Regions from separate parts of the Ensifer sp. Root558 genome, predicted to be linked through region 4. Evidence: predicted binding sites of a transcription regulator. Region 4 holds the regulator's gene; each other region holds the start of a gene.
The links. The regulator LexA, encoded in region 4, represses DNA repair genes until DNA is damaged. The targets are predictions, from matches to a motif close to TGTTCNNNNTGTGTTCNG.
Positions count from the first base shown of each region.

Region 1: the regulator LexA is predicted to act here: its motif matches at 5,962-5,979, upstream of parE (DNA topoisomerase IV subunit B).
Region 2: the regulator LexA is predicted to act here: its motif matches at 4,813-4,830, upstream of ASD63_RS22775 (PA0069 family radical SAM protein).
Region 3: the regulator LexA is predicted to act here: its motif matches at 3,013-3,030, upstream of ASD63_RS20150 (DNA polymerase IV).

Region 1 covers NZ_LMGC01000035.1:57,991-65,712, forward strand. Annotated here, with positions in the region: gene ASD63_RS26625 (hypothetical protein) at 1-304, opposite strand, end outside; gene ASD63_RS26630 (DUF2336 domain-containing protein) at 379-1,515, shown strand; gene ASD63_RS26635 (aldehyde reductase) at 1,546-2,565, shown strand; gene ASD63_RS26640 (hypothetical protein) at 2,581-2,994, opposite strand; gene ASD63_RS26645 (GNAT family N-acetyltransferase) at 3,215-3,682, shown strand; gene parE (DNA topoisomerase IV subunit B) at 3,782-5,842, opposite strand; gene ASD63_RS26655 (alpha/beta hydrolase) at 6,055-6,975, shown strand; gene ASD63_RS26660 (UbiA family prenyltransferase) at 7,206-7,722, shown strand, end outside.
Region 2 covers NZ_LMGC01000023.1:602,866-610,587, forward strand. Annotated here, with positions in the region: gene ASD63_RS22750 (polyprenyl synthetase family protein) at 1-406, shown strand, start outside; gene ASD63_RS22755 (tetratricopeptide repeat protein) at 567-2,402, shown strand; gene ASD63_RS22760 (4-(cytidine 5'-diphospho)-2-C-methyl-D-erythritol kinase) at 2,410-3,321, shown strand; gene moaB (molybdenum cofactor biosynthesis protein B) at 3,323-3,865, shown strand; gene ASD63_RS22770 (glycosyl transferase) at 4,159-4,680, opposite strand; gene ASD63_RS22775 (PA0069 family radical SAM protein) at 4,856-6,013, shown strand; gene ASD63_RS22780 (ribonuclease HII) at 6,231-6,881, shown strand; gene ASD63_RS22785 (F0F1 ATP synthase subunit B) at 7,181-7,666, opposite strand; gene ASD63_RS22790 (F0F1 ATP synthase subunit B) at 7,680-7,722, opposite strand, start outside.
Region 3 covers NZ_LMGC01000023.1:58,614-66,335, forward strand. Annotated here, with positions in the region: gene ASD63_RS20130 (PleD family two-component system response regulator) at 40-1,407, opposite strand; gene ASD63_RS20135 (response regulator) at 1,425-1,796, opposite strand; gene ASD63_RS20140 (DUF3572 domain-containing protein) at 1,953-2,222, shown strand; gene ASD63_RS20145 (hypothetical protein) at 2,225-2,866, shown strand; gene ASD63_RS20150 (DNA polymerase IV) at 3,034-4,326, shown strand; gene ASD63_RS20155 (L,D-transpeptidase family protein) at 4,466-5,695, shown strand; gene dnaE (DNA polymerase III subunit alpha) at 5,805-7,722, opposite strand, start outside.
Region 4 covers NZ_LMGC01000035.1:357,886-365,607, forward strand. Annotated here, with positions in the region: gene ASD63_RS28165 (deoxyribodipyrimidine photo-lyase) at 1-952, opposite strand, end outside; tRNA gene ASD63_RS28170 (tRNA-Asn) at 1,051-1,125, opposite strand; gene ASD63_RS28175 (hypothetical protein) at 1,285-1,578, shown strand; gene ASD63_RS28180 (thermonuclease family protein) at 1,790-2,524, shown strand; tRNA gene ASD63_RS28185 (tRNA-Cys) at 2,677-2,750, shown strand; gene ASD63_RS28190 (hypothetical protein) at 2,957-3,289, shown strand; gene lexA (transcriptional repressor LexA) at 3,378-4,100, opposite strand; gene ASD63_RS28200 (hypothetical protein) at 4,337-4,633, opposite strand; gene ASD63_RS28205 (hypothetical protein) at 4,957-5,589, shown strand; gene ASD63_RS28210 (hypothetical protein) at 5,708-6,310, shown strand; tRNA gene ASD63_RS28215 (tRNA-Ala) at 6,464-6,539, opposite strand; gene adhP (alcohol dehydrogenase AdhP) at 6,916-7,722, shown strand, end outside.

The DNA.
Region 1 (7,722 bases), 300 kb from region 4:
GCAGCATCACGTCGAGCTTCTGTATGTCCGCGCGGCCGCGGCATCCGGTAAGCACGACGCCATCGATGCCGCTATCAAGCAGCCGGTGTACGTCGTCTTCATGGAGCAGCCCTACCGGTTCCACACAGGCGAGCAGCGCGAGATCGCGTCCTTCCATCCGGGCGAGGCCAAGACGCGTTTCGTGGCCGAGGCCGGCAGTCAGGATCAGCCCAGCCAATGTGTTGAGAACGCTCACGTCCAGGCTAAGCGCGTCGTCGTCCGCAAACAGCAGCGGCCTTATGGTTTGGAGGCGGTTAACAGACATGGTGAACCAATCTTAAACCTTTGCTCGCTAGGCTCAGAACATCGGTGGCATTGGCGTGGTCTAGTGGGGCGTAGGTGATCATACAAGCATTTCTTCGCTGGGTGGAAACGGCGAGAACAGGCGAACGCATTCGCGCCGCCAGCGCGCTCGGCCGCGCCTATGTTGACGCGCAACTGAATGGCCTCGATCGTCGCGCCGCCGAGATGGCGATGACCTTCCTGCTGGACGATCCGTCGCCCAAAGTTCGCCTTGCCTTGGCCGAAGTCCTTTGCGGTTGCTCTTCCGTGCCGCGCGCCATCATTCTTGGTCTTGCCGGGGACCAGCCTGAAATTGCCTATCTCGTCGTTTCGCATTCTCCCGTCCTGACCGACGACGACCTGGTCGACCTCGCGGCTCGGGGAACGCTGGAGACCCGCGCGCTGATCGCGGCGCGCAGTTTCGTTTCGCGCGGGGTCGCCGCTGCGATCGCCGAAATCGGCGACGAAGACGAAATGCTGATCCTGCTCGAAAACCCCGGCGCTCTTCTGTCGCGCCGTTCGCTGAAGCGCATTGCCGAGCGTCTTGGCCATTCGGCTTCGGTTCGTGACCTGCTTCTTGCGCGCAACGACCTGCCGAGTGCCGCCCGCCACGCGCTTGTCGAAGAAGTCGGTGCAGCACTTGCCGCCTTCGGCCTCGTACAGGTGACGATTGGAGAAGGTCGCGTGCAGCGGGTCACCCGCGAAGCCTGCGATATCGCCGCCGTCGGCATGGTTGGAACGACGGCCGTCGAGGAGCTGCCGGACCTCGTCACGCATCTGCGCGAGACCGGCCGCCTGACGCCCGCCTTCCTGCTGCATGCGCTCGTGACCGGCCGTGCAGAGTTTTTCTCGGCCGCAATCGTCGACCTCTCCGGCGTCAGCGAAAAACGCGTGCGTTCCATCCTGTCCGGTGGGCGCGTCCACTCGATCCGTGCCCTGTTCGAAAGCGCCGGGCTCGGCCGCGACGTCAGCGAGACGTTTGCGACAGCGGTCCTCCTGTGGCGTCAGGACGGGCCGGGTTCAATCGGCGGCCACGCGACGGTCTCGGCAGAACTGCTCGTGCGCCTGCGACGTGGACGGGCAACATCGCCGACCGACGCAGCGATGATCGATCTGCTCGAGCGCCTGGCATTCGCCGAGGAACGCCAGTCGGCCCGTGACTACGCGGAACTTGCCGCACGCCAGGCCGCCTGATCGCGACCCGCTTTAGCGAGGAATGGACCCATGAACGCGAGGACCGCGACCGTTGCCGTGACCGGAATCGGCGGTTTTGTCGGACGGCACGTCGCGCTCGCCTTGCTGCGCGAAGGTTATCCTGTGCACGGCACGGTTCGCGCGCTCGGGCGCGCCGAGGAGATCGAGCGATCCATTCGCGCGGCCGGTGGTACGGATGCCGCGCGCCTGACGTTTGGAGAGGCGGATCTCCTGGAGGAGCGGGGCTGGGCTGAGGCCTTTGCCGAGGTTTCCTACGTCGTCCACACCGCCTCGCCATTTCCGGTTCGCTTGCCTGCCAATGAAGATGAGCTGATCGGGCCGGCCCGTGACGGCACGCTGCGTGTGCTCAGGGCAGCCCATGCGGCCGGTGCCAAACGCGTCGTGCTCACGTCGTCGGTCGCCGCGGTCATCTACGGGGCAGGGCGCGCGCCGTTTACGGAGGACGATTGGACCGATCCGCAGTCATCGCTTGCGACACCCTACTACCGCTCCAAGACCTTCGCCGAACGCGCGGCCTGGGACTATGCGGCTGACAGCGGCCTGGAGCTTGTGGTCATCAATCCCGGAATCGTCCTCGGGCCGGTTCTTGGCCATGAGATCGGCACATCCGTCGCCGTGGTGCGCAACCTGCTCAAGGGGAACTATCCCGCCTTGCCGAAGTTCGCCGTGCCGGTTGTCGACGTCCGCGACGTGGCGGATGCGCATGTGCAGGCCTTAAGCGTCGCCGCAGCGGCAGGCGAGCGTTTCCTGATTGCGGGAGAGGCGCTTTCCCTTGCGGATATCACGGCCATCCTCCGGCGCAGGTTCCCTGAACATGCGGGCAGGCTTCCGAGGTTCGTGCTGCCCAATTGGCTGGCAGGGCTTGCCGCCCCCTTCGATGCGGGCCTGCGCCTCATCGTGCGCGAACTCGGGCATGACCCCCGCATTTCCAACGAAAAGGCGCGCCGTGTTCTCGGGTGGCAGCCGCGCTCTGCCGAAGAGGCCGTCGTGGCCTCGGCGAACAGCCTGATTTCGGCCGGCCTCGTCTGAGGCGTGCTTGGCGCGTCAGTCGGTAAAGCGGCGCGCGACCCAGGAATAGCCATCTTCGACATAGCGCACCGGCTTCGTGACGATGGTCTTCAGCTTCTCCCGATCGGGGATGGCGCCCGACAGGAAAGCCAGCGTGCGTTTCGGCAATCCTTGCTCGGGTTCCGGCTCCGCTGCCGGAACGGGCAGCGCCTGGTTCTGCTGGGCGCCCGGTGGCGGCGCGGGGATTTCGGCGACGCTGGGCGCCGAGCTCTCGCATACCGCAACGACGACCGGATAGTTCGCATTGGAAAACTTCGGCAGTTGCGCGTTCGAAGCCGTGTCGCACTGCGCGATCGATGGCCAACTGCCGTTGACCGTCGAGATGTACTGGCATTGGCTGACGTCGTGGTCGCAGCCGAGAATGGTCATGACTATCAGCGCCGCTTGCATCGCATTCCCATCGTCTTTGCAGGTTGTGGTGGATCAACCTATGCCTGCATGATTCTCCTCGAAATAGGGCGATGCTGCCGGCAGCGCGGAACAAATTGTTTCAGCCTGTTAGGCGGATTGATGGGGAGGCATACGAGCCTGCGCCATTTGACGTATTGGTCCGGGCGTAGGCCGGCGGTAGTTTGGCGCAAAACCACGCCTGAATGAAAAGGACGACCGATTGCCTGCCGTAATCATAGCCCAGGAGACGCCGCGCCAAGCTGAAGTTCTGCGTCTCCTGGAACTCTCTGACGCCTACGCCGCCTCGCTCTACCCCGCCGAGAGCAATCACATGGTCGATCTGTCGAACCTGGAAAAGCCGGAGGTATCGTTCTTCGTCGCACGGCGTGGCGGCGATACCGTCGGCTGCTGCGCCCTGGTTGATGCCGGTGACGGGACTGCGGAAATCAAGCGCATGTTCGTCGATCCCGAGGCGAGGGGGCTGAGGGTCGGCAAGTTGTTGCTGCAGGCGCTGGAGGTGCGCGCGGCGCAACTCGGACTGGTGGCAATCCGCCTCGAAACAGGCATCTATCAGCCCGAAGCGATAGGCCTTTACAAGGCGGCCGGCTACGTCGAGCGCCCGCCGTTCGGGGGGTATCAGCCGGATCCGCTGAGCCTCTTCATGGAGAAGCCCGTTCACGTTGCGTAAGCTCGAGCGGCCTTCAAACCCTGAATACAGAAACGGCGGCCTGTGAGCCGCCGTTTCTGTATGGATTATTGTGATCCTGCTTGCCGGCAGAAAGCCGGCTCAGATGTCCAGGTTGTCCGCAAAGACAGCGCGCTCCTGGATGAAGCGGAAGCGGGCATCCGCCTTCGTGCCCATCAGGTTGTCGACCGCTTCGCGCGTGCCCTCGAAATCGACATCGTCGATCTCGACCTTGAGCAGCGTGCGGAACTTCGGATCCATCGTCGTTTCCTTGAGCTGCGCCGGCAGCATCTCGCCGAGACCTTTGAAGCGGCCGATCTCGACCTTGCCGCGACCGGCAAACTCGGTGCGCATCAGCTCCTCGCGGTGCGCGTCGTCGCGGGCATAGAGCGTCCTTGCGCCCTGGCTGATGCGATAGAGCGGCGGCACGGCGAGATAGAGGTGACCGCCGCGGATCAGTTCGGGCATCTCCTGGTAGAAGAAGGTAATCAGCAGCGAGGCGATATGTGCGCCGTCGACGTCGGCGTCGGTCATGACGACGATGCGCTCGTAGCGCAGATCCTCTTCCCGGTACTTGCTGCGGGTGCCGCAGCCAAGCGCCTGGATGAGGTCGGCAATCTGCTGGTTGGCGCCGAGCTTTTCTCGACCAGCGCTCGCCACGTTGAGGATCTTGCCGCGCAAGGGCAGGATCGCCTGGTTGGCGCGGTTGCGCGCCTGCTTCGCCGAGCCGCCTGCTGAGTCCCCTTCGACGATGAAGAGTTCGGCGCCTTCAGCGGTGTTCTGCGAGCAGTCGGCAAGCTTGCCGGGCAGGCGCAGCTTGCGCACGGCCGTCTTGCGGTTGACTTCCTTTTCCTTGCGCCGGCGCACGCGCTCCTCGGCGCGCTCGACCACCCAGTCGAGCAGCTTGTCGGCCTCGGCCGGATTGTCGGTAAGGTAATGGTCGAAGGGATCGCGCAGCGCATTTTCGACGATGCGTTGTGCTTCGACTGTCGCTAGCTTGTCCTTGGTCTGGCCGACGAATTCCGGTTCGCGGATGAACACGGACAGCATTCCGGCGGCCGAGATCATCACGTCATCGGTGGTGATGAGCGCTGCACGCTTGTTCTGCTTCAGCTCGGCATAGTTCTTCAGTCCCTTGGTCAGCGCGATGCGGAAGCCCGCCTCGTGTGTACCACCCTCAGGCGTCGGAATGGTGTTGCAGTAGGAATGAACCTGCTGGTCGCCGCCATACCAGGTGACCGCCCATTCTAGCGAACCGTGACCGTTGGCCTTCTCCGATTTGCCGGCGAAGATCTCGCGGGTAACGGTGAATTCCTTGCCGAGCGTCGCCGCCAGGTAGTCCTTCAGGCCGCCCGGGAAGTGGAAGACGGCCTTGTCCGGGATCTCCGAACCTTCCTGCAGCAATGACGGATCGCAGGACCAGCGGATCTCGACGCCACCGAAGAGATAGGCTTTCGAGCGCGCCATGCGGAAAAGCCGGCCGGGCTCGAAATGCGCGTGCGGTCCGAAAATATCCGGGTCCGGATGGAAGCGGACGCGCGTGCCGCGGCGATTGTGCACGTCGCCGAGTTCCTCGAGCCCGCCCTGCGGAATACCGCGGGAGAAGCGCTGGCGATAGAGCTTGCGATTGCGGGCGACCTCGACTTCGAGCGCGTCGGAGAGTGCGTTGACGACGGATACGCCGACGCCGTGCAGACCGCCCGAGGTCTCGTAGGCCTTGCCATCGAACTTGCCGCCGGCATGGAGCACCGTCATGACGACTTCGAGCGTCGACTTGCCGGGGAATTTCGGATGGTTTTCGACCGGGATGCCGCGGCCGTTGTCGGTGACTGTCAGGAACCCGTCCGCGTCGAGATGGACCTCGATGAAGTTCGCATGGCCGGCGACCGCTTCGTCCATCGAGTTGTCGATGACTTCGGCAAAGAGATGGTGCAGCGCCTTCTCGTCGGTGCCGCCGATATACATGCCCGGGCGACGACGGACCGGCTCAAGGCCCTCGAGCACCTCGATCGCCGACGCATCGTAATCGCTGCCATCGCTGCCTTTCGGGGCAGGGCGCGGCTCTTCGCGCGCGATGGGGGCTGCAGCCACGGCCGGCTTGGCGCTCGGCTGTACGGCCTTCGGTTGCTCGGGCATTGAGAAGAGGTCGCTGTTGTCGTCCATGGGGCCGTTCGGATCGTTCCTGTCGTTCGGGAATGCCAGAGGCCATAGCAAGCCCCAGGCTCTGCCGCCATCCCCCGGCGGTCGAATCACCTGAATTCTGCCAGACTCTCACAGGATACGCGAACAAAAGGAGAATTTCTGGCGCCGGCCGCCGATGATTTTTCGCACGAACGGCCGTGTTTCGGGCCAAGTGTTGCTTTGCGGTGCGGCCAATGGCAAGGCTTGCGGCGAAAGAGGGAGCCCGTCATTTGGCCGTGTCCACAGTTGTTTTTCCGTTTCGTGCCTGCCTGTTCGCCCTAGCCTTGGCAATTGCCGCCTCGTCGGCAGAGGCGCAGACGCTCAAGCCCTACAAGGACGATCTGTTCTCCTATGCCAAGGTGCTCGACCAGGAGGATGGTGGTGACGACCTGACGGTCGACTACCAGGAACTGCGGGATATCAACGAACGCGACGAAATCCCGGAACGCCGGGTGAAGCGCGCCTATGTGTCGCTTGGCGTGAAGAACGAGCAGGTCAATGAAACGCTCGATATCGGTGGCCGCGCGCTCGACGTGACCCGTGTCGGCCCCGATCGCGGCGCCAGCTTCTCGGTCATCTTCATCCATGGCCGCAGCGGCGACCGTCGGCTCGGTGCCAACGACTTTTCCTTCGGTGGAAACTTCAACCGGCTGAAGAACCTCGCCGTCGCCAATGGCGGCGTCTACTACGCCCCGAGCGTCCGCTCCTTCGATACGGCAGGTGCCGCCGATATCGCCGGCCTGGTTCGATACGCGTCCGAACGTTCCGGAGGCCGTCCGGTCGTGCTCGCCTGCGCCTCGATGGGAAGCTTCATCTGCTGGGGTGTCTCGCGCGACGCCTCCGCCGTCGCAGCACTCTCCGGCATGATGGTCATGGGCGGCGTCAGTGATCCGGACTTCACGAAAAGTGCCGCCTACAAGGCGAAGCTGCCGATGTTCTTCAGCCATGGAAGCCGTGACAGCGTCTATCCCGCCGAAGGCCAGAAGGCGCTCTATCGCTCTCTCAAGGCCAAGGGCTATCCGACGCGCTTCGTGCTTTTCGAAACCGGCTCGCACGGAACGCCGGTGCGCATGACCGACTGGCGCGATGCGCTGAACTGGATCGGCAGCCGCTAATGCATGTCGCGCAAAAGTGTGCAGCGGTTTTGCTGCAGCGACATGCATCAAAACAAGAGCCTAAGGCCTGGTGCGTGAATCTTCGTTCACGCGACAGGCGATAGGCGTCGCCCTGCTGCTGCGGATTTGTTAACCAGCCCGCCAATTTGCGAGCGAAACAAAGGCCTGCGTTTCCACTCTGGAAAGTTGAAGTCGTGATGATACCGGCAACTATGGCTGGGATGGACTTCATGGACGCGCGCACCGAGACACGGCACATTCCGCTGTGTGTGGATCTTGACGGCACTTTGCTGGCCGCCGACACCCTGTGGGAAGGGGCGGCGATCATCCTGCTGCGCAATCCGCTGATGCTGTTTCCGATGCTGGTCTGGCTGGCAAAAGGTAAGGCACGCCTGAAGCACGAAGTGGCCCTTAGATCCGGCCGCCGTGCGGAAGACTGGCCTTATCGGCAGGCCGTCATCGACCGGCTCATGGAGGAAAAGAAGAGCGGGCGAGAACTCGTGCTCGTGACCGGCGCAGCACCGTCCGTTGCAAACGACATTGCCGCCCATGTCGGCATGTTCTCCTCGGTCATGCATTCGACCGACGCGCTCAACCTGACGAGCAGCAACAAGCGCCGGGCGCTGGTAGAGCGGTACGGCGACGGCGCCTTCGACTACATGGGCAACAGCCGTGACGATATCGCCGTCTTTGAGGTGGCACGCCGCGCGATCGTGGTCTCGCCCGATGCGGCCGCGGAAAGATGGC
Region 2 (7,722 bases), on a different contig from region 4:
ATCGGACCGCAACGCGCTGAAATCCTACGGGATGAACCTCGGCCTCGCCTTCCAGCTCGTCGACGACGTGCTCGACTATGGCGGCTCGTCGAGCGACCTCGGCAAGAATGTCGGCGACGACTTCCGCGAGGGCAAGATCACCCTTCCGGTAATCCTCTCCTATCGCCGCGGAACGGCGGAAGACCGTGCCTTCTGGCGCGAGGCGATCGAAGGCGGCGACAGCAGCGACGCGAACCTCGACAAGGCACTCGGCCTGATCAAGCGCTATGGGGGCTTGAGCGACACCATCGCGCGCGCCCAGCATTACGGCACGATTGCCCGCGATGCGCTGGCGCCGCTGCCGGCGTCTCCCTGGAAATCGGCGCTCACCGAAGTCATCGACTTCTGCATCGATCGCGTCAGCTGACGGGCTCCGGGCAGGTCAGAACGAGCGACAGGATTTTCTTGCCGCGTTGCGCCAAAAAAGCCATTCTGTTCCTCAAGAGTTGCGTTGGGCTATATGTGGCTGACTCCGAAAACAACCCTTAGTGGTGCGAAAGCCGAGCAATCGGCGCGAAAGGTTTGACATGCGGCAAAAGACGATTCTCCGCCTCCTCAGCGGCGCAGCACTGCTGGCTCTCGCTGCTGTCAGCGGCGGCTACCAGGCATTTGCCGAGGAGAAGACCGCAGCCGTCGAGGAAACTGAGCCGTTCGACATCAAGTCGGTCAATACCTTTTCCGGCGCGTTTCTCGCTGCCCGCACCGCCGATACGGACCGCGACTTCGCTTCCGCCACAGAACTCTACCGCATCGCGCTGCAGTTCGAGCCGAACAACAACGACGTCAAGCAGCGGCTGATGATCACGCTTCTGATGGCGGGCCAGTTCGACGAAGGCGCGAAGATTGCCGAGCAGTTGAAGTCCGACCCGGCCGTCGAGCGCATCACGACGGTCATTCGCGCGATCGAGGCGATCCGCAAGCGCGAGTATCGCAACGCACAGAAGCTTCTGAACTACCAGGGTCCGAACGATCTCGACCGGCTGATGAACGGCCTGCTTTCGGCCTGGGCGAAATTCGGCCAGGGCAAGCCGAAGGAAGCACTCGCCGAGATCAACGGCCTTGACGGTCCTGAATGGTTCCGCGTGTTCAAGAACTATCATGCGGGCGCGATCGCGGTTGCTGCGGGTGACAAGCAGACGGCGCGCACCAGGCTCAACGATGCCATTCTCGACCGCGAGGGCGGAAGTGCCGCTCCCGACACCTTCATGCGCGCGGTCGAAGCGCTTGCCCGTTTCGAGGCGCGCGAAGGCAACAAGCAGAAGGCGCTCGATACCGTCGCCGTCGGCGAAAACATGGTCAACAACTACACGCCGCTGCAGGCGCTGAGGACCGATATCGAGAATGGTGTTCCGCAGGAACAGCAGGTCAAGAACGCCACCCAGGGCGCTGCGGCCGTGCTCTTCTCGATCGGTGCGGCACTCAACCGCGACGGCGCCGAGGACATCGTCTCGCTCTACCTGCAGACCGCGCGCCGGCTCGACCCTGACAGCGCCGACATCCTGGTCATGCTCGGCGGCATCGCCGAAAACCTGAAGAAACCGAACGAGGCGATCGAACTCTACAAGGCCATTCCCGAGACCTCGCCGATGCGGCGCGTTTCGGAACTACAGCTCGGGCTCAGCCTCGCCAGCATCGGCAAGGTCGACGAGGCGAAGAAGCACCTGAAGGCGCTCATCGACGTCGATCCGAAGAACATCCGCAACTATCTCGCCTATGGCAGCGTGCTTTCCGACGCCAAGGACTACAAGGAGATGGGCGAACTCTACGATCGCGCCGTCGAACAGATCGGCTCCGTCCCGAAGCGCAGCGACTGGACGGTGTTCTTCCAACGCGGCATCGCCTATGAGCGCCAGAAGCTCTGGGACAAGGCCGAGCCGAACTTCCGCAAGGCGCTGGAGCTCAATCCGGACCAGCCGCAGGTGTTGAACTATCTCGGCTATTCCTGGGTCGACATGAACATCAACCTCGAAGAAGGCCTGGAGATGATCCGCAAGGCCGTCGAGTTGAAGCCGGATGACGGCTATATCGTCGATTCCCTCGGCTGGGCCTATTTCCGCATGAACCGCTTCGACGACGCAGTCGTGGAACTGGAGAAGGCGGCCGAACTGATGGCCGGCGACCCGACGATCAACGATCACCTTGGCGACGCCTACTGGCGCGTCGGCCGCAAGCTCGAAGCCGTGTTCCAGTGGACGCAGACGCTCGAACTGAAGCCCGAGGAAGCAGAGATCCCGAAGATCAAGGCAAAGATCGAGAACGGCTTGCCGCCGCTCAAGGAAGCGGTCCCCGCCTCGGCCGATGCCAAGGAAACCGCGCCGAAGAAGGTGACCCCGGAAGCACCGGCGCCGGACAAGAAGTCCTGACCGTTCCATGTCGGAAGGTGACATCGCGGGCTTCGCGCTGACGCGTGCAGCCCCCGCCAAGATCAATCTGGCCCTTCACGTCGTCGGCCAGCGCGCCGACGGCCACCATCTTCTCGAAAGTCTCGTCACTTTTGCCGATTGCGGCGATCGCATCGGTCTCTCGCCGGCGGATGCGGATCGCTTCACGGTTTCGGGCGCGTTTGCCGCCGCGCTGCCGATGGATGCCGGCGCGGGCGGCAACCTGGTTCTAAAGGCACGGGACCTGCTGCGCGCCGAACTGCAGGCACTTGACCCCGACACGGCCGGGCCGGTCCACCTGCATCTCGAGAAGAACCTGCCGCTCGCCTCGGGCATTGGCGGCGGATCCGCGGATGCGGCGGCGACGCTTCTTGGGCTTCTCGATCTTTGGGGCGCGACGATCGAACCCTCCCGCCTCGGCGCCATCGCGCTGCAGCTCGGAGCGGACGTGCCGATGTGTCTTGCCGGCACGCCACTGCTCGCGAAGGGGATCGGCGAGGACATTACGCCGCTTGCGGATTTCCCCGCGCTGCCGGTCGTGCTGGTCAATCCGCTCGTCGCCGTCTCGACGCCGGTTGTCTTCCGGGCCCTCGCCAACAAGACGAACCCGCCGCTCGTTGCGCCTCACAGAGCCGGCACGGCGGCCGAGTGGATTTCTGCGATCGCAACGATGCGCAACGATTTGCAGCTGCCGGCAGAGGGCCTTGAGCCCGTGATCGGCACGGTCTGCAAGGCATTGACCGAAGCCGGATCGGCGCTCACGCGCATGTCGGGCTCAGGCGCCACATGCTTCGGCCTTTTCGACAGCGACGTGCGCGCGGCTGCGACAGCGCGCGCTCTTTCGGAGGCCTACCCCGGGTGGTACGTTCTCGCCTGCAGGACAGTGGGCAAAGGGAAATAGCATGGCCGGTATCGACGAAAAGCGTCCGTTCATTCCTGTCGGGATCGCCATCCTCACGGTCTCCGACACGCGCACGCGCGCCGACGACAAGTCGGGCGACACATTGGAAGCGCGGGTGCGTGACGCCGGCCATCGGCTTGAGGCGCGCGCCATCGTTTCCGACGACAAGACGAAGATCTACGACCAGGTAAAGGCCTGGACGCTCGATCCCAACATCGACGTGGTGATCACGACAGGTGGAACGGGCTTCACCGGGCGGGACGTGACGCCTGAGGCGCTGGAACCGTTGTTCGAGAAGCGCATGGACGGGTTCTCCGAAGTCTTCCACCGTATCTCCTTCGAGAAGATCGGCACCTCGACGATCCAGTCGCGGGCAACTGGCGGCGTTGCCAACGCCACCTTCATCTTCGTCCTTCCGGGTTCGCCCGGTGCCTGCCGTGATGCGTGGGACGGCATCCTCAAGCAACAGCTCGACTATCGGCACATGCCCTGCAATTTCGTGGAGATCATGCCGCGGCTCGACGAGCATCTGAAACGTGGCTGAAGAGCTTGGACCGTTCCGGCTTGGCCGACCTGTTACCTTAGTAACTGACGGTCGCTTCTCCTCTCGTTAGTCTCCAAGCGTTGACACAGCGAGGAACGACCGCCGCACGTTCTATTCCTCGCGCCGCAAGACCCTTCCGCCTCTGTCCCCCAGGCGGAATGCAATGTTGGATACGACGGGTAGCCAGAATGCTGCCCGGATAGAAATCTACCAAACAAGGTCATTTGAGAGCCGCTTGGAGGTGCCGTCCCCCCGGGACTGGCACCTTTAATTTTGCGCGCTACGAACCGGCGTTACCGCCTGGCTTCGACGGCGACCCAGGCCGGAACAAGTTCGGTCGAGAGCTTGCGGACAGAGCGGACATTCGTCATGGCATCCAGGCCCGTATTGCCGCGGGCGGCCGCAAGAGCATCGTTCTTGCGCAGGAGAAAGCCTGTCTCCAGCGGCTTTCCCCGCCGGGTCAGCCGGCGGAAGAAAGGCCTGCGATGCAGTCTCGAACCGGAGAAGCGGGCCGGTGCCTTGTTCATCGACACGTACTCGGCCAGTTCATCGATCCAGCGGCCGATCGGGCGGGCGCCCGGCTCCAGCAACATCAGCCATTCGCCACGCGCCGAACCCACCACATCGGCGAGATCCCAATCCCGGCAGAAACGGCATCCAGCGGCATCGGCCACATCGGACGAACCATCCTTCGAACCATGATCGAGGATGATCACATCGCTGACCAGCCCCTCCACGGCGCCGGCAACCAACACAGCAAGCGTCTGCGCCAGTTCGGCTTCGTTGTCGCGGGTTTCCATGATGATCGTGAGCATGGTTTCTCGTAACGCATCGGCACGGCAATTGCTACATCCAGGACATCGACCGAAGCGGTGCCTTGATCGACAAAACCGAAATTCCAATTTTTTGTTCTTGAATCGTTCTCTCATTCGCGATAGGAAAATAATCAGAACAAAACGGGATCAAATATCTGATTCCGGGGAGATTCCAATGACCGAGCTGTCTCAGATCAGGCAGGGTGCCCTTGCGCCCGCCAACACGGCAGATGTGGCCGAAGCGATGATGAGCGCAACGGGCCTCCGGATCGACATCGATCGCCGCCGGGGGCGCGGCGCCGGGATCAACATGTCCGGCAGGTTCGAACCGCGCAGCCGCGAGACGTTCGACGACGGTTGGGAAAGCCTGGAGGATCTGCCGCCGTTCAAGACCGAGGTTCAGGTCGAGAAGCCGCGCACGGTGATCACGAGGAACGAGTCTCCCGACATCTCCTTCGACCGCTCGATCAATCCCTATCGCGGCTGCGAGCATGGTTGCATCTATTGCTTCGCCCGCCCCACGCACGCGTATATGGGCCTATCGGCCGGCCTCGACTTCGAAGCGAAGCTGTTTGCCAAGCCGGATGCACCGCGACTTCTGGAGCGCGAACTGGCGCGGCAGGACTACAAGGTGAGGCCGATCGCCATCGGCACCAACACCGACCCCTATCAGCCGATCGAGAAGGAGTGGCGCATCATGCGCCAGATCCTCGAGGTGCTGCGGGACGCCAACCATCCGGTCATGATCGTCACCAAATCAGCGATGGTCACCCGCGATATCGATATCCTGGCGCCGATGGCGGAAAAGGGACTGGTTCGCGTCGGCATCTCCGTCACGACACTCGACCGGAAGCTCGCCCGCACGATGGAGCCGCGGGCCTCTACGCCGAGCAAGCGGCTGGAGGCGATACGCATGCTTGCCGAAGCGGGCATCCCGGCCGGTGTTCTCGTTTCCCCTATCATTCCGGCGCTGAACGACCACGAGATCGAGCGCGTGCTCGAAGGAGCAAGGACAGCCGGAGCAACGGAAGCAAGCTATGTCCTGCTGCGGCTGCCGCTCGAGGTCAGCCCGCTCTTTCGCGACTGGCTGCTGCGCAATTATCCGGACCGCTACCGGCACGTCATGTCGCTCATCCGCTCCATGCGTGGCGGCAAGGACTATGACGCCGAATTCGGCAAACGCATGAAGGGCGCCGGCCCCTATGCGTGGCAGATTGGCCGCCGCTTCGACTTGGCGGTCAAGCGCCTCGGCTTCAACCCGACGCGCCGGCAGCTGCGCGACGATCTCTTCGTGCCGCCGCTCGGAACGGGGGTGCAGCTCTCGCTTCTTTGAAGGCTTTCCGATCGCCTGGTAGCATCCGCAATTCGTAATCGGCGCGCAGCGAGAGATGATCGCCCCGCACCGCCAGGCGAACCCGATAGCGGGCGCCTCAGATCGCATAGCAGTTCCGGTGCCCCTTACCCGCCGTGGGCCCCGGTAATCCCCCGTCCGCCGCCGCACTCGGACTTGGGGGCTTGAAGAGAATCGGTCGATCATGCGAATTAGACTTATGTCTCGCAGATCGTCCGATTCTCCCCTTTTTCCCGATATCATCGAAGCGCCCGGTTTCAGTTTCGAGCTTTCGGCCAAGGGCGATGGCTTCTGGCCGGTCGCCGGAGCGGATGAGGCCGGGCGTGGGCCGCTCGCGGGACCGGTGGTCGCCGCCGCCGTCATCCTCGATCCGGACGCCATTCCCGCGGGCCTCGACGACAGCAAGAAGCTGACGGCGCAGGCGCGCGAAAAACTGTTCGAAGAAATCCTCGCCACGTCCGAAGTGTCGATCGCCTCGGCTTCGGCCGGCACGATCGACGCCACCGACATCCGCAAGGCAAGCCTTGAAGCCATGCGGCGCGCCGTGGCCGGCCTGCCCTCGAACGCACGCTTCGTGCTCGTCGACGGCCGTGACGTGCCGCCCGGCCTCACCTGCCACGCCAAGGCGGTCGTCAAGGGCGATGCGCGGTCGCTGTCGATCGCCGCCGCTTCGATCGTCGCCAAGGTCACCCGCGACCGCATGATGGCCCGTGCCGATCTCGCACATCCCGGCTACGGCTTCGCGCTCCATGCCGGCTATGCGACGGTGACCCACCGTCGCGCCATCGAGACCCACGGCCCCTGCCCGCTGCACCGCATGAGCTTCCGGCCGCTGCGCCGGGACGACTAACCTTTGCGCAATCCCTGACCAGCGCTACGCAGGCGTTTTCGGTTCCGCTTCCGACATATCTCGTCAACAGCTTTTCTCGCGTCAAAAGCCATACCGGCGGCGCGCGTGCTGACGTGCGCTACGCTAGCCCTTGAACACTGGTCCTACTTCGGCGGCCGAACCTGATGTGGCGAAACGCCTACGCAAATCTCTGACGGAGGCTGGCGCCACCCATTGTTCGGGCCAGCGCGTTCTCTGCAGACAGGCATAAAAAAAGCCCCGCACGAAGCGGGGCTTTCTTCAATCGAATGTCCGAGCGCTTAGTTCAAGCGTGCCTTGACGTCGCCAAGTGCCTTCTTGAACAGATCGCTCTGGGCGCCGGCGTCCGCCTTGGCGGCAATGACCTTCTCGGCAGCGGCGATCGCGAGATCGACGGCAGCGGAACGAACCGCGTTGATCGCGTCGCTTTCGGCCTGCTTGATCTTCTGTTCCGAAAGAGCCGTGCGACGAACGACGTATTCCTCGGTCTTCTGCTTGGCTTCCGCGGTCAGCATTTCGGCTTCGCGCTGGGCGGCAGCGACGATGCCGGCAGCTTCCGCTTCGGCATCCTTGCGCTTGCGCTGGTACTCAGCGACGAGGCCCTGTGCTTCTTCGCGCAGGCGCTTGGCTTCGGTCAGCTCGTTGCCGATCTTTTCGGCGCGGGCGTCGAGCGCCTTGCCGACCATGCCCGGAACCTTGAGATAGGCAATCAGGACGAAGAACAGGATCAGGCCAACGAAGGCATAGAAAGTTGCATCAAGATGCATAGTTCAGTGCTCCTCAGTTGCCAGCCGATGCCTTGACGGCAGCGGTGATCTCGGCC
Region 3 (7,722 bases), on a different contig from region 4:
CCTGGGGTGCTTTGAGGCCAGAAACGCAGGAGGCGCAGCTCAGGCGGCGGCTGCCACCACCCGATTTCGGCCTTCGTGCTTGGCCTGATAGAGCGCCATATCGGCGCGCTTCAGCAGCGCTTCGGCCGTGTCGCTGCCGGGCCTGAGCGTGGCAATCCCCATGGACGCGGTGACCTTCAGGGGGCCGTCCGCCTGCGGGATCGCAAATGGCAGGCTTTCGATGATCGTGCGCAGACGCTCGGCGACACCGGCCGCCATTTCGGCTGACGTATCCGGCATCACCACGATGAACTCTTCACCGCCGAACCGGCAGGCAAGGTCGGCACCCCGCACCGTCGTGCGGATGCGATTGGCGAATTCCCGCAAGACTTCGTCGCCAACGTCATGGCCGTAGGTGTCGTTAACCTGCTTGAAGCGGTCGATATCGGTCATGCAGATGGACAGCGGCCGACCGCGCGCAGCAGCCCGATCCATCAGCAGTTTCAGGTGCGTGTCGAAATAGCGCCGGTTATGCAGCCCGGTGAGGCCGTCGGTGACGGCAAGCTCGATGGTTTGCTGCACGCTCGACCGCAGCCTGTCATTGCAGTGCTTGCGCCGGATCTGGGTCATCGACCGGGCAATCAGTTCATTCGGATCGACCGGCCGCATCAGATAGTCCGTCACGCCCAGATCGAGCGCGCGGACGACCAACTCGTCGCTGCCCTGCTCGGCGATCAGCAGGATAGGGATGAACCGGGTGCGCTCCAGGGAGCGCAACTGCGAGCAGAGGCGCAGCGGATCGTAGTCGTCGAAATTCGCATTGACGATGACGAGGTCGAAATTGTTCTCCGCCGCCTCGAACAATGCCGCCTGCGGATCGGAGATGACCGAGACCTCGGCAATCGGCTTGAGGGCGCGCTGCAGCCGCTCCTGCGACGAGCCGCGGCCATCGACGAGCAGGACGTTGCCGGGCTCGTCAGGCCGGTCCGCCCGGCCAACATCTTCAAGCCCGATCGTCTGCGCCGTCTGGGCCCGCAGGCGCAGCTCATCGCTGACGTTCTTCAGGCGCACCAAGCTCTTCACCCGCGACATCAGCTGCAGATCGTTGACGGGCTTCGTCAGGAAATCGTCGGCGCCGGCCTTCAGGCCACGCACGCGATCAGAAGGCTGGTCGAGCGCGGTGACCATGACAACCGGGATATGTGCCGTCTTCGGGTTCGCCTTCAGCCGTTCGCAGACTTCGAAACCATCGAGACCGGGCATCATGATATCGAGCAGCACCAGGTCGATGGGCGTCTTTTCGCAGAGCGCCAGGGCGGCATAACCGTCACTGGCCGTCAGCACGTCGAAGTACTCGGCAAGCAACCGGGCTTCGAGCAGCTTCACATTGGCCGGAACGTCATCGACAACAAGAATACGCGCAGTCATATCAATTTTCCCGCCGCTCAGGCATCGCCCAGGTAGGTTTTGATCGTCTCAATGAACTTCGGTACGGAGATCGGCTTGGAGACATAGGCTTCGCACCCGCCCTGGCGGATCCGCTCCTCGTCCCCCTTCATAGCAAAAGCGGTCACGGCGATGACCGGGATGACGTGTAGCTCGTCGTCTTCCTTCAGCCACTTCGTCACTTCCAGACCGGAAACCTCCGGCAGCTGGATGTCCATGAGAATGAGATCGGGCCGATGCTTGCGCGCGAGCTCGAGCGCCTCCATGCCGTTGCGAGTCTGGATCGTCGCATAGCCGGAGGCCTCAATCAGGTCGCGGAAGAGCTTCATGTTCAGCTCGTTGTCCTCAACAATCATCACCTGTTTGGGCATGTCGATCCCTTGCTGTCCATCGTCACCTTGCAAGTCTCCTCAGGACAATTAACGTGCGGAGCCGACGACTCGACCCATTTCCTCAACGTCAGAGATAGGCCTATTTGGTTGAAAAATAGGTAACTCCGCACGTAAAAACCATACGGGGACAAACCATTGAAGAGCGCCGACGAAATCGCCATCGACATTCTCTCCTGGCTTGCCGGCGAGCCTGAGCTTCTGTCCCGCTTTCTGGCGCTGACCGGCACGGACCCAACGGCGTTGCGCAACGCGATTGCCGAACCCGGCTTCATGGGCGGGCTCGTCGCCTTTCTGATGGACCATGAGCCGACCCTGATGGCATTCTGCACGGCGACCGGTACGGCGCCTGAAGACGTCGTGCGCGCCCATATGGCACTTTCCGGCCACGCAGGCTTCGAGGATTGAGGGTGGCAAACGCGCCGACAGCTCACCGCATCACGCTTGGAAACCGCCCGCTGATCGTCAGCGACATCGACGATGTCGTGCTTGAATTCATCAATCCGTTCAAAGCGTTCCTTGGGAGCTGCGGCCATGTCCTCCTGCCCCGATCGTTTCGCCTGACCGGCAACATCATCACCCACGCGGACGAGCAGCCGGTGACGGAGCCAGAGGTCAAGATCCTGCTCGACACCTTCTACGGCTCGCAGGATCGTTGGCAAACGCCCGCCGCCAAGGTCGTCGAGACCCTGGCCGCATTGTCGGAGGAAGCCGATATCGTCTTTCTGACTGCGATGCCGCCGCAGCACGCTGCGGTTCGTCGCGCTCTTCTTGACCGGCTCGGCCTGCCCTATCCGCTGCTTGCGTCCGAAGAGCCGAAGGGGCCGATCGTCCAAAAACTTCACGGCAGCCGCACCGTCCCCCTCGTCTTCATCGACGACATGCTTCGCAACCTGCGATCGGTGAAGGATCACGCGCCGACCTGCCTGCCGATAAACCTCATGGCCGACTCGGAGTTCAAGGCGCTCGCGCCGAAGCTCGACGCCGACATCCGCGCCGTCGCAGACTGGCCGGAGGCAGCCGCAGCCATTCGCGCGCACTTCCGCGGCTAGCCCGGATCGGCTGCCCGTCGGCGCAAATTCAGCCGCGCCGGCGCTGCGAAAGACGCGCCCGGTGATCCTTTTCAACGGCGACAATTGCATTGTGATTTCCAATCGCGCCTCCTTGAGACTCGCTAGAGTAGAGCTTAAGGTCGCAATGTTCAATATTTGTTCCCGATATGCCCGACAGCGCTGCTCACTCTCCAGGCTTCTGCCGCGACTGCCTCAAGGAACAGGCGGCGTCGGTGCGGCGCTGCCTTGCCTGCGGCAGCCCGCGCATTCTGCGGCATGCGGAGCTCTATGACCTGACGCTGGCGCACATCGACTGCGACGCCTTCTATGCCTCGATCGAGAAGCGCGACAACCCGGAGCTTGCCGACAAGCCGGTGATCATCGGCGGCGGCAAGCGCGGTGTGGTCTCCACCGCCTGCTACGTCGCCCGCATTCACGGCGTGCGCTCGGCCATGCCGATGTTCAAGGCGCTGGAAGCCTGCCCCCAGGCCATTGTCATCAAGCCCAATATGGAGAAATACGCCCGCGTCAGCCGCGAGGTGCGCACGCTGATGCAGGAACTGACCCCGCTGGTGCAGCCGCTGTCGATCGACGAAGCCTTCCTCGAACTCAGCGGCACGGAGCGACTGCATCACGATCCACCGGCACGCACGCTTGCGCGGCTCGCCCGCCGGATCGAGCAGGAAGTCGGCATCACCGTCTCGGTCGGCCTCTCCTATTGCAAGTTTCTCGCCAAGGTGGCGTCCGACCTGCAAAAGCCGCGCGGCTTTTCCGTCATCGGCCAAGCCGAGGCGCTGGAGTTCCTGCGCGAGAAGCCGGTGACCCTGATCTGGGGCGTCGGCAAGGCCTTTGCCGCCACGCTGGAGCGTGACGGCGTGCGCACGATCGGGCAATTGCAGACCATGGAAGAAGGCGACCTGATGCGGCGCTATGGCACCATGGGGCAGCGGCTCTTTCGCCTATCGCGCGGGCTCGACGAGAGAGCGGTCGAAATCGACGGCGAAGCCAAGAGCGTTTCCGCAGAGACGACGTTCAACGACGATATCGCGCGCTATGACGACCTGGTCACGCATCTGCGGCGCCTCAGCGAGCAAGTGGCCCACCGGCTGCGAAAGTCGGAACTCGCCGGCCAGACGGTCGTTCTCAAGCTCAAAACCGCCGACTTCAAGATCCGCACCCGCAATCGGCGCCTGGATAGCCCTACCCGCCTTGCCGACCGCATTTTCCGCATCGGCCTGCAGCTTCTCGAAAAAGAGGCGGACGGAACGAAGTATCGGCTGATCGGCATCGGCGTCAGCGATCTCTCCGCCCCGGATCTCGCCGATCCGCCCGATCTCGTCGATCCCGCGGCCACCAGGCGCGCTGCGGCCGAGGACGCGATCAACAAGCTGCGCGACAAATTCGGCAAGGCGAGCGTCGAAACCGGCTACACTTTCGGCACCAGAAAACGCGATCCATGAGACCACAAGCGTGCTTGCCCGAGCAGGCACGCTTCGCAAAGCGATCACGCAACCTTGATCGACAGCCCACACAGCAGGATGAATTCCTTAAAGATTGAAGGCTAGGCTTGTTCGCCAAGTCACGTGTTGGGTTGAGTGTATGGTATCGCGTTTCGCTCTCACCGCCAGCGTCGTCGCACTGCTTTTGTCGCCGGCTACCGGCTTTGCAGGCAGTCGCGGGCCGCTGCAGATCATCGTCTCGAAAGATCAGCAATCGCTCGTCGTCTATGACGGCGACGCTGTCATTGCGACATCACCGGTCTCGACCGGCAAGGCGGGCCACACGACGCCATCGGGCATCTTTTCTATCCTGGAAAAGCGGCGTCATCACAAATCGAACATCTATTCGAACGCTCCGATGCCGTTCATGCAGCGGCTCACCTGGTCGGGCATTGCTCTGCATGGCTCCAACCATGTGCCGGACTATCCGGCGTCCCATGGCTGCGTGCGGTTGCCGAGCGAATTTGCTGCCTCGCTCTACAAGTTGACCGAGCGCGGCGTGCACGTGCTGATCTCCGACCGGCAGATAACGCCCTTGGAGGTCAAGAGCGCCCTACTCTTCCGCCCGGCCCCGATCGATCTCCAGCCGCCGCTTTCCGACGTGCCGCTCAGACCGGCGATCAGCCAGGCCGGCGATGCGCCGGTGGAAGTGGCGATGCGGGAGCCGCCCGGCGGCGCCAATTCGGCGCGATCCACCGAGGAGCCGATCCGTATCCTGATCACCCGCAGCGATACCCGCGACACCATGCGCGAGGTTCAGACGTCCCTGGATTTCCTCGGCTACGCGCCGGGCGCGATCGACGGCCATGCCGGGCCGGCGACGATTGCGGCCCTGCGTGCCTTCCAGGCAAGCGAAGGCATCGACGGCGACGGCAAGCTGACACCGGACCTGACCGACCGGCTCCTGCGCAAGGCCGGACGTACGCCACCGCAAAACGGCAAGATCCTCGTGCGGCAAGGGTTCAAGCCGCTCTTTGAAGCCGGGCTTACGATCGACAAGCCGGAAGAGGCGCTCGGAACGCATTTCCTCCAGTTCCGGCACAATGAAGAAGAAGGTGCCGAAGGCAAATGGTTCGGCGTCTCGCTCGAGGACCACCTGCCCGCCTCGACGAAGAAGCGGCTCGGCATCTCCACGGAGGCCGATCCCTTCGCCTATAACGGCATCCAGCGCACGCTGGCGCGCATGACGATCTCCGACGTTGTGCGCAGGCGCGTGGAAGCGTTGCTCGCCGAGGGCTCGTCGCTCTCGATTGCCGATGTGGAAAGCGGGTTGGAGACCGGTCAGGGCACCGACTTCATCACCATTACTCGGACACGTCCCGGCGACTGATCTGCGAGACCGGCAGACAAGCACCCGGCGAGCGTCCCGCCGCGGGTCGATAGGTTCCAAGCCGGCTCAATCGCCGCTCCACTGCAATTCAGCGGAGCCCCGCCTCGGATTACACCAGTTCGACGTCGATGACGCCCGGCGCCGAGCGCAATGCTGCAGCGATCTCCGGCGAAATCCGGAACTTCTCGTTCAGTTCAACCTCGATCTCGCGCTGGCCATTGTCCTTGATGACGACGAAGGAGACGAGCCCGTCGCCCTTCGTGTTGAGGTGCGAGGCGATCGACTTCAGCGGCCCGGAATCGCGCACATAGACGCGCAGCGCCTTCTGCAGTTGCAGCGATTCTTCTTCGAGCGACCGCAGCGTCTGGATGCGCAGGCCGATGCCTTCCGGCCGCTCTTCCGCCGCCACGGTCATGACCAGCGACTTGCCGGGCTCGAGCAGGTCTCGATACTGGTGCAGCATCTCGGAGAACAGTACCGCCTCGAACTGGCCGGAGGAATCCGAGAAGGCGATGATTCCCATCTTGTTGCCGGTGCGCGTCTTGCGCTCCTGCTTCGAGGTTACTGTTCCGGCGAGCCTTCCGGCCGTCGCCCCCTTCTTCACAGCGCCTGCGAAATCGCCGAAGGTCTGCACGCGCATCTTGGCGAGCAGCGCATTGTAGGTGTCGAGCGGATGGGCAGACAGATAGAAGCCCAGAACCTGGAACTCACGGTGCAGCTTTTCCGAGGCAAGCCACGGCGTGTAGGTCGGAAGCGCAATGCGCTCCGGCCCGGTGGCCGCCCCTGCGCCGAACATGTCGCTCTGCCCGCTCGTCTTGTTTTCCTGAGCCCGCTGGGCAAACCCGAGAATACGATCGAGCCCGCCGACCAGCTCCGCCCGGTCGTAGCCGAAGCAATCGAAGGCGCCGGCGGCAATCAGGCTTTCAAAAACGCGACGGTTGAGCAGCTTGGGGTCGATCCGGAGGCAGAAGTCTTCGAGGCTTGCGAAGGCCTTGTCGCCTCGAACCTCGACGATGTGCTCGACCGCTGACTCGCCCACGCCCTTGATCGCTGCAAGCGAGTAATAGATGCGGCTTTCGCCCGTCTGGAAGTGCCGGAACGAGGTCTGTACCGACGGGGCGATCACCTCGATGCCCAGACGCTTGGCATCCTGGCGGAAGTCGTTGACCTTTTCGGTGTTGGACATGTCGAGCGTCATCGACGCCGCCAGGAACTCCACCGGATAATGCGCCTTCATGTAGGCGGTCTGATAGGACACGATCGCGTAGGCTGCCGCGTGCGACTTGTTGAAGCCGTAGTTGGCGAACTTGGCGAGCAGGTCGAAAATGAGGTCGGCCTGCGGCTTCGACACCTCGTTCTTGACGGCGCCGTCGACGAAACGGGCGCGCTGCTTGTCCATCTCCTCCTTGATCTTCTTACCCATGGCGCGGCGCAGAAGGTCGGCCTCGCCGAGCGAATAGCCAGAGAGCACCTGGGCGATCTGCATCACCTGCTCCTGGTAAACGATAACGCCCTGCGTTTCCTTGAGCAGGTGGTCGATCTTCGGATGGATCGACTCGACCTCTTCCTCGCCATGCTTACGGGCGTTATAGACCGGGATGTTCTCCATCGGGCCTGGGCGATAGAGCGCCACGAGTGCGATGATGTCCTCGATGCAGTCGGGCCGCATGCCGATCAGCGCCTTGCGCATGCCGGCACTTTCCACCTGGAACACGCCGACCGTTTCGCCGCGCGACAGCATCTCGTAGGTCTTCAGATCATCGAGCGGGATGCTCGCGAGATCGACCTCGATGCCGCGCTGCTTGACGAAATCGACCGCGACCTTCAACACCGTCAGCGTCTTCAGGCCGAGGAAGTCGAACTTGACGAGACCGGCCTGCTCGACCCACTTCATGTTGAACTGGGTGACCGGCATGTCGGAGCGCGGATCGCGATACATCGGCACCAGCTGCGACAACGGCCGGTCGCCGATCACGATACCGGCGGCGTGGGTCGAGGCGTGGCGGTAAAGGCCTTCGATCTTCTGG
Region 4 (7,722 bases):
TAAAATCGTCCTCGTCGTTCAGCCAGTGGAAGCGGTCGAATCGACGGTCGAGGTTGCGGCGGCCAAGCTCCGGATAATGAAACAGCAGATGATAGGAGAATTCGCGCCAGGCGAGTTCCTTGCGGAAGGTGGCCGCCCCTTCGCCGCTATCGGCCTGGGGCCCAGCTGCCGCATGCCAGGCCTGCGCCGGCGAAATTTCGCCAAAGGCGAGATGAGGCGAGAGCAGGGATGTGCCATCCGCGTCGGGAATGTCGCGGCAGCGTTTGTAGGCGTCGAGCTTCTCATCGACGAATTCTTCGAGACGGGTGGCCGCACCGTCTTCGCCCGGCGTCCAGACCTCGCTGAATGTCGCCGCCCAGTCCGGTTTCGTCGGCAGCAGCGACCAGTCGTCAAGGCGTTCCGATCGCGGCCATGCTCCCGGGGCTGCGATATGGTGCGGCCGGTCGATCGGCGGTGCCAGCTCGTTTTTCAGTTCGAGCGCGCGCCAGAACGGCGTGAACACGCGGTAGGGGCCGCCCGTCGTCGTCAGCAGCCGCATGGGCTCATGCAGCAATTGTCCTGCAAAGCTCTCCGTGATGATTCCCCGCTCGGCCAGCGCCTTCTTGAGCGCGGTATCCGTGGCGATGCCGTTCGGGTCGTAGCGCCGGTTCCAGTAGATGCGCTCCGCACCGCTTGCGCGCGCAATCTCGACAATCACGTCAAGCGGCGCGCCTGATCGAAGAACGAGGCGAGAAGCGTGCCGCGCGAGACTTGCGCCCAAGGCCTCGAGCGAATGGTGCAGCCACCACGCCTGCGCCGCCCCGAGCGCACCGTTGCCGCTGTCGGCGGGTTCGCGAATATAGAGGGGAATGACGGCTGCCTCGCCGGCGGCAGCCGAGAGGGCGCGATTGTCGGCCAGGCGGAGATCCTTGCGGAACCAGACGATGATGGGCGGCGCCGCGGCCTTTGTCATGAAGAACCATCGGGAGGTTGGGGATTGATCACCTGGAGAACATAGGTGCAAAATGAAAAAGAGCCATTCGCATCGCTGCAAATGGCTCTTTTAGAAAGTGGCTCCCCGGGCCGGATTCGAACCGGCGACCTGTCGATTAACAGTCGAATGCTCTACCGCTGAGCTACCAGGGATCATCCGCGCCGCTGTTGTGCTGTGCGCTTCAGAAGTGAGGCTGCTAATACGCATGCTTTTCTGATTTGCCAAGCGCTTTTTTCAAAAAAAATGACAAGTTCCGTTGCGAGGCTGTGGAGAAGTCCCCAATTGTGGGAAAACACGCCGGATAGGGAATGATGAATAAAAACAGGAAGCAGACGCATTTCGGCATTGATCCGCAAACACGACAGATCGTGCTGGGAAAATGGCGTATCGCGTTGCCCGACTCGCCCCTGCTGCGCATCCTGCTGGGTTCGCTGCTGGTGTTTTGTGGTTTTCTCGGTTTCTTGCCCGTGCTGGGCTTCTGGATGATACCGTTGGGCCTGATCGTGCTTTCCCACGACATTCCCTCGGTTCGCCGCCGCCGTCGTCGTCTGGCCGTCTGGTGGGCGCGCTGGCGCGGGAAGGCCAACTCGTCGAACGGCTCCTGAGGCGGACGCCGATTTAACGATCTTGTTGTCGAGGGCAGGGCGGTCGGCAGTTTTGGCCGTCCCGTAGCAATTCCGAATCTCTCAACAAGGGCCGTGGCCGCGCAGGCGAATGACCGGTTCCTGGCGGTCTTCCCCTCTGTTGGGGTGCCCTCGAAAACTTTTCGGCAACCCATCAAACGCATAATGCGGTCTCGAATCAGGATGGGGACCGATGGCCAAAGCCACTACGAAACGTCGACGCCGCAGTTCGGGCCGAAGCACCAGCAAACAGGGCGGCATGGCGCCGTGGTATCTGGCCGCAGCGCTCACCCTTGGCGGCGTCATGGCCTACGACCATCGCGCCGAGTTGCGGCACTGGCCGGTGGTTTCCGATGTCATGGCCTTTGCATCGCGATCGGAAACGAAGCCGAAGCCTCAGCGCGCGGTTCCTGAAGCGCAGGAGCGCGTTGCCCAGCAGGCGGATAGGCACAAACCGAATCCGAAGCCCAACCCGGCGACGAAGGTTGCCCTGGCCGCCCCGGTGCCGTCGGTGAATGTCGGCGTCACGCCGCCAACCCCTCTCGTGCGGCCGAATGAAGAGGTGAAGACGGCATCCATCCGTACCGATCAGTTCTATTTTTGCGGCATTCGCAACGACAACTGCGTGATCGATGGCGCGACCTTCGTCTTCCATGGCGAGACGATCCGCGTCGCCGATGTCGATGCGCCGCGAATCCGCCAGGCAAGCTGCGACAAGGAGCGTTCGCGCGGCTTCTACGCCAAGCAGCGCCTGCGCGAATTGCTGAATGCAGGCGACTTCAGGCTGATCTCGGCGGGAGGGCGATCAGATGCCAAGGCCGGCGAGAAACTGCGCCTGGTCACCCGCGGTGACCAATCTCTTGGACGTGTACTCGTTTCCGAGGGGCTCGTGCGGCCGTGGGAAGGGCGCCCGACGCCCTGGTGCTGAGATCAGCTGGGAGACGATCGGCGGACATCGTCGATCGTTCTGTGGAAAGTATCCGTCCTGCAAATCGACGGCGCGTTTTTCAGAAAATGCCTCTTGCGGTTTTTCTGCAATCATTCTAAATCCGCGCCAACGCTTGGTTATCCGAGCTGTGAGGCCTCGTGGCGGAGTGGTGACGCAGAGGACTGCAAATCCTTGTACCCCGGTTCAATTCCGGGCGAGGCCTCCAATAATCTCACCTCGTTAAATTTGGTTTGGCGTTCTGCCTTAGGGCAGCGCGGTAAAATTCGCGACACGTCCGCGCAAGCCACGTCGCCTATGCCTCCGTCGGATCTTATCGCTTCGGTGAATTCGGTAGAGGGGGAACGATGACTCCGCTGAGATCAACCGTATCGGTAGCGTCCGTCAACATTAAGAACGGAGGCAATGGCATCAATGAAAAAGAGACTGATCCTGACGGCGTTGGCGTGTTTTGCGGCGACCGCTATGGAGGCGCGCGCGGACGACCTGGTTTTCCAGCTGAAGAACAACACCGGCGCGGTACTGACGAATTTCTATACGTCGCCGGTCGGCGTCAATGAATGGGAAGACGATGTTTTCGGTCGGCAGGTCCTGAACCCCGGCGAGAGCATGGAGATCACCATTGCCGACGGGCGGGACGTCTGCAAATACGACATGCGATTCGAATTCGAGGAAGGCTCGGCCCTCGATACGACCGAGGACACGCAGGATCTCTGCGAACTCGGCGAATACACGATCCACGAATAAGCGATCTGGATTTCAGGTCGCCTTAAACGGAAAGAGCCTCGCCACTTTCAGTGGCGAGGCTCTTTTGATTCGGCGTTCTGCCTGGAATTCAATGGTAGCGGCGGATCAGCCCGACGAGCTTGCCCTGGATCTTCACGCGATCCGGTCCGAAAATGCGCGTCTCGTAGGCGGGGTTGGCCGCTTCGAGCGCAATCGACGCGCCCTTGCGACGGAAGCGCTTCAGCGTCGCTTCCTCGTCGTCCACGAGCGCCACGATGATGTCGCCGGGATTGGCCGAGTTGCCGTTGCGGATGATCACCGTGTCGCCATCGAAGATGCCGGCCTCGATCATCGAATCGCCCTTTACTTCGAGGGCGTAATGCTCGCCGCTGCCGATCATGTCGAGCGGAACGGTAATGTCATGGGTGTTGTTCTGGATCGCCGAGATCGGCACGCCGGCAGCGATGCGCCCCATCACCGGGACGGAAACAGACGTGCTTTCGGCGACCGGCGCCGGCTTCGGCGTGGCAGGAGCGGCGGCCGGCGGCTTTCCGAGGCTGCCCTCGATCACGCTCGGCGAGAAGCCCCTGCGCGGCTGTTGCTGGCCGGCGGCGTAGGCTTCCGGAAGCTTGATGACTTCGAGCGCGCGCGCCCGGTTCGGCAACCGGCGAATGAACCCGCGTTCTTCGAGCGCCGTGATCAAACGGTGAATGCCGGACTTCGACGCAAGGTCGAGCGCATCCTTCATTTCATCGAAAGACGGCGGTACGCCCGACTCCTTCATGCGTTCGTGGATGAACAGAAGCAATTCCTGTTGCTTGCGGGTCAGCATGGCACGTCGCTCCAGAGGCGTGAAACAAATCAAGAACAGACACTATCTGTTCCATATGTGTTCCGCAAGTGCCTAAAATTCCGTGAATTCAGGCAATTGGCTGCTTCTGTGGGGGGCGATTGGTCACTTTTGCGGGAGCGGGGCGGTTTTCGGCGACGGTTGCGTCCCAAAACAGCGCCGGGCAGGTCAATCGCGCGCGTGATTCGAACGAATCGCGGCTCTCTTCGCGGAGAGACTTAAGTCGCTTGCGAGGCCGAGCAGGCGTCTTCGAACTCCTTCACCGTTTCGGCGCTGTTGTCTTCCGGAAGCACTGCGTCGGCCGCATCGGTCGCAACGGGCGTATCGCCGTCATAAACGAAGGACTGGATGTAGAAGGCGAGCGCGCCCTTCCAAACATTGCGTCCATCGATCTGATGGCACGGCACGGCCCGTTCGAAATCGGTCTGGAGTTCATCCACCGTCGCGGCACTGAGCTTGACGTCAGGCATATTGGGCGATGCGACTATCGAAGCGAGAAGCAGGGCGGCAAGCACGGTGATCGTCCACTTGATGAAGGGGTGGGACTACGGGTTGGTAAACGATGTGAACCGCGCTTTCGTTCCGAAGTCCAGCAAGCATGGCGATCACTCTGCCATGTTCAACAGCTCTTTGCCCGCAGGCTGTGGCTGATTTGCGCCAGCCGCTCGATCTCAACCTCGTCTCGGCCGTTCTTCATGGACCGGCGCGGAGAATGCATCGGAGCTGCCAGCTTTCGCATCGGGCCTGGGGCGCGCAAAAATCCCTGCGGGGAAGGGCCTTCACCGTCTCGACAGGCCTCTAAAAAAAGATAACTTTGCGTGGAAAGTGGGGTGGTTGCATGCATAGATTGTCGTTGGTGGTGCTCGGCCTGTTGCTCACGGCTGGAGCGGCGTCTGCCGAAGAAGGGCGTTCGAATATCTGGAAACGGATCAACGCCTGGACGGTGGGATCCGATCGCTCCCTGGGCGGCTCGTGTTACGCGGCGACGAGCTATGACGCCGGCGCTATCCTTCGTATCGGCTTTTATCCGCGGGGATCGACGAACCTGGCGTTTCTTTCGATCGGCAATGCCGAATGGAAGTCCATCGAGCCGCAGCGGGAATACGATGTTGCCTTGCAGCTCGACCGTGGTCGTCAGTGGCCGGCCGTTGCGTTCGGTGTTGATCTGACCGGCGCCAGGGCCCTTGTCGTCAACTTTTCCAACACCGACTTCTTTACCGAATTCGTTCGCAAGAACACCTTGGCGCTGGCCTTCGAGGGGCGCGTCGTCGCGAGCCTCAGCCTGCGTGATTCGATGAAGGCGGTAAGCGAGATGTTCAAGTGCCAGGAGGCGGTGAGCGCCTTGATCCCGAATGGCGGTCAGGGAGCGGCGAACGATCCCTTTGCGGGTGCCGGTGGCAATGCGCCGAACAACGATCCCTTTGCCGGCGGCGGCCAGACCAAGTCGTCGAAAGATCCTTTCGCCATGTGATGGGCGCGTCCGCTTGCCGCAGAGAGGTGAATATTCCTAAAATATTGCCTGGGATCGGCTAGGTACCCTCGACAGTGACGGGGGGACCTATCAAAATGCGGGCAAACGGGGGTTTTGCATGCGTAGATTGCTGGTCGGATTGGTAAGCTGTCTGATCGCCGCGGGATCGGCCGCGGCTGAGGAGTCCGAAATCATCAAGTGGAAGGATGTCGACGGCTGGACCGTTGCTTCCGACACCTCGATGGAGGGCTCCTGCTTCATCTCATCGGTATTCGACGGCGGGGTCACCTTGCGCCTTGGGTTCTATCCCAAGGGCTCCGAGTCGCCGCTCTATATGAGCTTCGCCAGCGACGACTGGAGGTCGCTCGAGGTCGGCAAAGAGTACGACCTGACCTTCCGCTTCGACAAGACCGATCCCTGGAGCGCTTCGGCGACCGCTGCCGGTGATGCGAGCGGAAAGTTTCTGTTCGTGAACGTCACCGACGCCGAGTTCCTGACGGGCTTCGTGCGCAAGCGGGCCTTGGCCATCGCGTTTGAAGATCGCGTCATCGCAAATCTCAGCCTGCGCGGCACCGGCCCGGCGGCCGACGAGCTGATGAAGTGCCAGCGGGCGGTCGACGAGATTATCGCCGACGAGGGCCGCAAGTCCAAGGAGAAGAAAGCCGACCCGTTCAATGCACCGAGCGAGAAGCGCTCGGCGCGGGATCCGTTCAGCCTCTGAAAGCAGGTGGCCACGGGATCGGGCAGCGTTTCGCGAAGGCCGGACGGTGGCTTAGCATGGCGGTGTCCCCAGAGAGACTCGAACTGGCGATCTGCTGATGACAAATCAGCCGCTGTTCCGATACCTCGGCAACCGGGCACCTTCTGATCGTTTTGGTGGAGCCGAAGGGAGTCGAACCCTCGACCTCCGCAGTGCGATTGCGGCGCTCTCCCAACTGAGCTACGGCCCCGTAGCATTCAGTCAACACGACCGGCGCCGATCCTGTCAATACGCGCGCCAGCGCGCCCGCTCGAACGCCGTTGCACGATATGCGTTGTTCGATCCGGCCGGGCGCCGAAGGCGGTCGGTCTCTGAACCGCTTCTGCACTCCACCCATTGTCGAACTCTGCCGGCGGGTTTACGCTGCAACCTGACGATGGCGCTACGTGAACCGCGTTGAAGTGTTGGCGGTATACGCCAAGCAGGAAATGACGTCCGGGCACTGGCTGTGAGCGCCATGATGCTCGAGCCAATTACACGATTTTCGTATGTGAGATAGGCCCCTGCCGGCCCACTGTTCCCAAAGAAACCTCTCCGTGGCCCGGCGATTGGAGGAGGATTGGCAAATGGCTCAGGCGATGAAGGCAGCCGTCGTTCGGCAATTCGGCGCGCCCCTGACGATCGAGGAAGTGGCAGTGCCCACGCCGCAGCCGGGACAGATCCTGGTGAAATACGAAGCAACGGGCGTTTGCCATACCGATCTCCATGCTGCAAATGGCGACTGGCCGGTGAAGCCCAGCCCACCGTTCATTCCCGGGCACGAGGGGGTCGGCTATGTCTCGGCGGTCGGCGCCGGTGTCAAAAGAGTGAAAGAGGGCGACAGGGTCGGCGTTCCCTGGCTTCACAGCGCCTGCGGCTACTGTCCGCATTGCCGCACCGGTTGGGAGACGCTGTGTGCGGCCCAGTCGAACACGGGATACTCGGTCAACGGGACGTTCGCCGAATATGGCCTGGCGGATCCTGATTTCGTCGGCAGCCTGCCCAATGGGCTGGAGTTCGGTCCTGCCGCGCCGGTTCTGTGTGCCGGGGTCACCGTTTACAAGGGGTTGAAGGAAACGGAAGTCCGTCCCGGTGAATGGGTTGCCATCTCCGGCATCGGGGGGCTTGGCCACATGGCCGTGCAGTACGCAAAGGCGATGGGCATGCATGTCGTCGCGGCGGACATCTTCGACGACAAGCTGGCACTTGCAAAGCAATTGGGCGCCGACCTGACAGTCAACGGCAAGGCCAAGGATGCGGTCGAGCAGGTGATCAAGGCCACCGGCGGCGTGCATGGAGCGCTTGTGACTGCAGTCTCGCCCGCTGCGATGGAACAGGCGTTCGGTTTCCTGCGTTCGCGCGGCACCATGGCGCTCGTCGGCCTGCCCCCAGGT